Regions from separate parts of the Lysinibacillus sp. KU-BSD001 genome, predicted to be linked through region 1. Evidence: a T-box and tRNA genes for the amino acid it is inferred to sense, from the RefSeq annotation. Region 1 holds a T-box; the other holds one or more tRNA genes.
The links. A T-box is a leader RNA that pairs with one kind of tRNA and senses whether it is charged. The one in region 1 lies ahead of AAGS61_RS07045 (valine--tRNA ligase), so its partner is inferred to be a tRNA-Val.
Positions count from the first base shown of each region.

Region 2: it encodes a tRNA-Val, which carries the amino acid that the T-box ahead of AAGS61_RS07045 (valine--tRNA ligase) is inferred to sense. The anticodon was not compared.

Region 1 covers NZ_JBDQZI010000003.1:360,206-363,635, forward strand. Annotated here, with positions in the region: gene AAGS61_RS07035 (hypothetical protein) at 361-996, shown strand; gene AAGS61_RS07040 (hypothetical protein) at 973-1,164, opposite strand; T-box leader at 1,600-1,855, shown strand; gene AAGS61_RS07045 (valine--tRNA ligase) at 1,897-3,430, shown strand, end outside.
Region 2 covers NZ_JBDQZI010000005.1:28,140-31,569, reverse strand. Annotated here, with positions in the region: gene AAGS61_RS09205 (YjcZ family sporulation protein) at 458-568, shown strand; tRNA gene AAGS61_RS09200 (tRNA-Val) at 1,105-1,177, opposite strand; gene AAGS61_RS09195 (GNAT family N-acetyltransferase) at 1,377-1,946, opposite strand; gene AAGS61_RS09190 (RsiV family protein) at 2,262-3,134, opposite strand; gene AAGS61_RS09185 (RNA polymerase sigma factor) at 3,134-3,430, opposite strand, start outside.

The DNA of each region.
Region 1 (3,430 bases):
AATGAAAAATTCTCATTGATGAAAGTAGAGACTGGGCAATTATACTTGCAAATGGAAAGGAAATGATTTCTTTTAGAGAAGAGAAATGTTTCCCTAGTATATCGAGAAGTATTCACTTTTGCCGTAGCGCGCCATAGCCACAGGAGCCAAGATTTTCTTTGCGACGAAAGCGTAGCGTCAGGAGCAGGAAATCCAAACAGGCCACGCCTGTTTTAGCTCCTGTGTAGGCTGTGGCAAAGCGCGGAGGCTATGATATATACCTTTCACTATTTAACAGGTATTTTTAGGATACAATTTTGCTCATTACGAGTATGAATAAATCCCTCCTTTATGCATACGGTGTTGCAAGGAGGGATTTTTTTGTCGCAAATAATGGATTGGCACGTAGAAGAAGTATTTAAGTTTCCGCTTGAACTTGGAAGTGTGAAAGAGAGTAAATCAATAAACGTCCGAGTCAATTGGGAAAAAGAACAACTAAATAACGCAATTCGCATACAGGGCATCTATCATATAACAGCAAAAGTACAATTTGGATTAGAAGCACAACCGCAATCTGCTGAAGGTACGTTCATTGAACATATTGATTTAGCAGATGATGAAGGTTATTTCGAATATGCTTTGCCATTTAGATTGGAACTACCAAATATAGAATTGAAAGATTTACGAGTAGAAGATATTCAAACAACATGTCAAGATGTACTTCGTATAGGATGGCAAGTCGTTTGTGTGTATGAAGAGTTAACGGTAACAGACGATGTACAAGATGAAACGTTGTATATAGAGGAACCGAAATTAGAATTGAAAGAAAGTACAAATGCAAAAGTGAAAGAAGAACCTAGACCAGAAATTGTAGAGGCATTTGTAGAGTCACCTATGGAACAGTTGGTGGAAGAATATGTTGAAGAAACGGTAAAAGAATCGACAGGATTTTTGTTTGAATTAGAGGACAGTTATCGCAAACAATCTGTTCCTTTAAATAATATCCGCCAACAGTAGATAGGCTAAAAGTGCTAAAATAGCGAGCAAAATCATATCGCCTGTTGTGGGTACAATAAGTGTGCGGATTGCTTGGAATATGGCTACTGGTAATATGATGTGTCTACAGTAAAAACGTGTTTTACGAAGCCACTTTGGCAATAAATAAGGGTTATAATTTCGCCTCATTTTTATAACTTCCTTTCGTTTTAAAATCGACTATCCGCTGCTGTGGATAGTCTTTTTTTAATAAGACTGTTTTATAAAGGTTATAAAAGAATCACTGATGAAACTTGTGAAAATAAACAAGCATATTTAGTCAAAAGGTTGTTCAAATCAGCATAAAAAATGAACCTGTGAAAAATTATATGAATGATTTAAGTAGATTATGGCAACGACTATAATAGTTGTGAATTTTGACGGTGAATGATTCGATAAAAAGCTGTTATACAAATTATAGAGAGGTCATTATAGTCTATTCTTCGACATGTGTTTACGACACAACAAGTAAAAAGTTGAATGCTTATGTAAGCATGATGGCAAATCGCTTCGATGAACCTTATATATTTGTAACTTAGCTTGAAAATCATGCATAAATTGTTTACAATAGCAGGTAGCTAAATATTTGATGCAGTGAATAGGAAGAGTAAAAAACAGGTAATGCTAGCAGAGAGGGAACGGTAGCTGAAAAGTTTCCGCATGAGCGTTTTTGAATGTAGCCTAGGAGCAGCCTTTATGAACTAATAGTAGTAAAGAGCCGGTTAAACACCGTTAACGAATGAAGTGCCAATGTGGCAGTGAGCTTAGCAAAATGCTAGCGCTTGACTCAGCCTATTTGGAAGTAAAGGTGGTACCGCGATCTAACTCCCTCGTCCTTTTATAGACGATGGGGGTTTTTTATTTTCTAAAGGAGGAAACAACATGACAGAAATTACAATGCCGACAAAGTACGATCCACAAGGCACAGAAGCTGGTCGTTATGAATGGTGGTTAAAAGGCGAATTTTTCAAAGCACAGCCAGAGAGTGGGAAGGAGCCATATTCCATCGTCATTCCACCGCCAAACGTAACAGGGAAACTACACCTTGGCCATGCTTGGGATACAACATTACAAGATATCATTATTCGTATGAAACGTATGCAAGGCTATGATGCACTTTGGTTACCAGGGATGGACCATGCGGGGATTGCAACACAAGCAAAAGTAGAAGAAAAATTACGCGGTGAAGGTGTTACACGTTATGACCTTGGTCGTGAGAAATTCCTTGAAAAAACATGGGAATGGAAAGAAGAATATGCTTCTCATATTCGCGCGCAATGGTCAAAGTTAGGCTTAGCACTAGATTATTCACGTGAGCGTTTTACGTTAGATGAAGGTTTATCGGATGCAGTAAAAGAAGTATTCGTAAAACTGTACGAAAAAGGTTTAATCTACCGCGGTGAACGTATTATTAACTGGGACCCAGCAGCTAAAACAGCATTATCGGATATCGAGGTAATCCATAAAGAAGTAGAAGGCGCATTTTACCATATGGAATACCCATTAGCAGACGGATCTGGCAAATTACAAGTAGCAACAACACGTCCAGAAACGATGCTTGGGGACTCTGGCGTAGCGGTTCACCCAGAAGATGAGCGCTATAAACATTTAATCGGAAAAACAGTTATTTTACCAATCGTTGGTCGTGAAATTCCAATCGTAGCAGATGATTATGTAGATATAGAATTTGGTACAGGTGTTGTAAAAATGACGCCAGCACATGATCCGAATGACTTTGAAGTGGGGAATCGCCATAACTTAGAGCGTATTTTAGTCATGAACGAAGACGGGACGATGAACGACTTAGCCGGCAAATATGCAGGTATGGATCGCTTTGAATGCCGTAAGCAAATCGTAGCAGACTTACAAGAACAAGGTGTGCTAATTAAAATTGAGCCACATGTTCACCAAGTCGGTCACTCTGAGCGTTCGGGTGCAGTAGTAGAGCCGTATCTGTCGGCACAATGGTTTGTAAAAATGGGTCCTCTTGCGGAGCAGGCTCTTGCGATGCAGGCGGAAGAAGAAGAGAAGGTAAACTTTGTACCTGCTCGCTTTGAAAACACATATAATCGCTGGATGGAAAATATTCATGACTGGTGTATTTCGCGTCAATTATGGTGGGGGCATCAAATTCCAGCTTGGTATCATAATGAAACAGGTGAAATTTACGTTGGGAAAGAAGCGCCAGCAGATGCAGAAAACTGGACACAAGATGAAGACGTCCTTGATACATGGTTCTCATCCGCTCTTTGGCCGTTCTCAACAATGGGTTGGCCAGATACAGAAAATGAGGAATTTAAGCGTTACTATCCAACGAACACATTAGTAACAGGCTATGATATCATTTTCTTCTGGGTAAGCCGTATGATTTTCCAAGGAAAAGAATTTACGGGCGAGCGTCCATTTAAAGATGTCC
Region 2 (3,430 bases), on a different contig from region 1:
TTATTTTTAACTCTTCATCAAAATGTGTACTTGATTTCACATTTCCCCTCGTCGCCCATGCTTTGCTCCATGTACTTGTATTTCTTTAAGACAGAGCAGATTGTGGCGTTGCGCGATTAAACTTATTACAAAAATTAAGCTATGTAGGTTTTTACTTTTGCACTATAGGGAAATGAGATATCTTCCTTTTTAAACCTTTAAATTCTAAGGAGCTATGAATAATTCAGGTTGAAATTGCTCCCTTCCTCAACATTTTTTTCTAATACGAAGCATCTCAATTCTACTAAGGTAGGTGATTCGAAGAGCATTTCCAACCCTATCAATACGATTGGCGAAAGAATCTGCTTTTGCTTAATTATTTAGCAAATCAATTTTAAGAATAATTATTGATTGGATGAATACCCCCTCTATTTTCTGCAACTACACATATAATAGGCTATAAAAAGGAGGTGTTTTCATGGGTAACTATGGAAACTGTAACTATGGTAAAAGTAATGGTTCATCATTCGTTTTAATCGTTGTCCTATTTATTCTTCTAATTATTGTCGGAGCTACTTTCATGTATTAACATAAGCATCTGTTGCTAGCTATGATCGTCATTCCTCACCTAATTTTGGTTTAGGGTCACTTTCCATCGAGTGGCCCTTTCAATAGTTTCCTTCCTCAAATTCACCGTTTGCTACATCCTGCAAGTGCTTTTATGACAAGTCGGACCAAACCCTGGCTCGATACTTCGTCTACCAGCTGCGTGTTTTGAATTTCTTTTCACCGAGAGCGATAATATATACATCTTCCCCCGTAATTATGTCGAAGCATAGTCTTGGTAAAACGAGAACCTTTTTGAATCTGCTTTAAATAATTGAGTTTTATGGATGTAGTCCTACAAACCTATCGATTTCTTTTTGAACATGTGGATGATATGCAGTGGTAAGGATGCCGAAGAAGATGATGCAGCTGCAACAGATACATTTAATAAATTGTTTTGAGGCAAAAAAAGAGTTTTTTTAAATTCGTCACTCGTTCGTCACTCGAAGGTTAAAAATCCATGTTTTAAAGAAAATAAAAAAAGCCGAAACCCCTTGATACGAAAGGGTTTCGGCGATATGGTCCCGACAGGGTTCGAACCTGCGACCCCCACCTTGTCGAGGTGGTGCTCTCCCAGCTGAGCTACAAGACCAGAGTATTTGTAAATAAATACTAACATAAAAGGCTACTAATGAAAAGTAGAAAATCGCATTTTTTGAAAATAAAATTTCCTCTTCCTCTTTTAACGACTTTAAATTTAAAAACATAAGACATGAGTTTAAGCTCATGCCCTTTTCTATAAAGAAAACACCCCGAATTGGTCAATGTCATCTTTCACTATTTCAGCCATATCATTTATCTGAAATGTCATTTTTACTCTCTAAATAGCTAAGAAAATCAGCTTTCTCTATGACATTCAGTATACATTTACACTGTGTCTCGTGTTCAATCTTTTGCAGCTCTAAAGGAAATTGCTCATCTACATGCAGCTTCATATATGACAGCTTTTCTTGTGCCTTTTGTGAGCGTATATTATGAATCGTTGCCCCAGCAAACACATAATCTAAATTCAAATGTAAAAAGGCCTCTTTTAAAATAGCCTCTTTCGCTAACTCGTTATACCCCTTTCCCCAATAGGCAGAGCCAATCCACGTGCCGATATGGGCAGTTTTCTTCTCTAGATCAATCGATTTTAACGTAATGACACCAATTAATTCCTTCGCCTCGTTTAAAATCACCCTTGATAGTTGCTTCCCGATTTTTTCCTGCACAACAATAAATTGAATAAATGACTTTGTTCCTTCTAAAGAGCATTGCTCATCTGTTAAGCCTAGCGCCGCTTTAATCTTTTCATCGGACGATAGGTTAGACATGCTTTCTGCAAATTTTAAATGATGATTTACTAATTGTATTTGTACCATCTCTTCATCTCCCATCAACCTTTTTCTCTATTTTCCTGAAATGCTATTGCATCTCTCTTGCTTGCTGATTAGGCGAAAAACAGTGATATTTATTGGATATTAGAACGTAATACTATCAGAAAGATACTATTTTGTCATCTACATGTACAAAAATCGTGCCTCCTAATAGCTATTACATGTAAATACGCTTTCATGAATGATTTTATGCGTTTCATCCGTATTTTTACGTGGGAAATAATCATGAAAAAAAGGAAATGTGCTCGCTTTCAGAACACATTTCCTCTTCCTATTCAAAATCGGTTGGTAGCTGGTGGATTATTGAATATATTCTTCGCTCATGAGCATATCCTTTAGTAGCTCTGTCGGAATTTCGAATTCCACAATTCCCATATAGCCAGGTGCTACTTCGTATTTATCAAACACAACGACAAGCTTGTTGTCTGCTGTAATATAGAAGTTTTGATCGGGTTTAATTGTAGTAAAGGCATAAAATACTTCTTCGTCAGGAATGCCTCCGCCTTTTATCCAGTACACTTTTTCTTGATTCGATGCTAGCATCTCCTCACGCATTTGTCCTATAACATAATCGCTGATGACAGAGACATATCGATCATCTTTAAATAAACTTGGTAATGTCAGCACGATTTCTTTTTGTTTATCGATTGTATCGTAGTGCATGACTGTTGAAGAAGAACCGACTGTTTCGACTACATAACGACCGATCGATAACAGTTGTTCGGTATCAGTTGCCACAACGTAGCCGCTGTCTACACCTAAGTGTCCCCCATTTGCTTGCTCCATGCCTTTCATATCTTGTTGGAACTGCTCGTATAGCGCTTTGCCTTCTGCTGCGTATTTTTGATTTAATGCATTAATCTCATCCGAGCTACCAGTAATTTTCGGCACATCGATATTCGCTGAATATGTGTCCTCTTCCGTCTCATAATGGACAAAAGTTAATACTTCCACAACACTACCCAGCACGGGAACATCCACTAATGCCCGCGCCATTGTCGGACTCATATTCACACTAGCTGTAAATAAAGCGGCCGCGGCTGCTACACCTAACAACCATTTAGGCGCTCGTTTTTTACGCCCCTTTTTTAAGCTCGCTTCGACAACAGCATCTAAATTTTCCGGAATCGGTATATTGCGATATTTTTCCTCTAATTTCTTTAACTTGTCCATCAGAACATCTCCTCTTTCGTTAATTGAATTTTAAGTAACTTTAATGCTTTGTAGATTCTGGATTTAATCGTATTGACATTCGTATCTAATATGTGCGCCACATCCTCGATTTTTAAATCTTCGAAATAGCGTAAAATTACGACTTCACGATAAGCAGGTGGTAATGTATCGAGCGCATCATCTAAATCTGTATTTTCATAGGTGTCCATTTGATGCGGTGAAAAAAAGGCTAATTGCTCGTCATCCATCACTTGCATCCGTTTGTTTTTTCGTAAAAAATCAATGGCGGTTCTCAC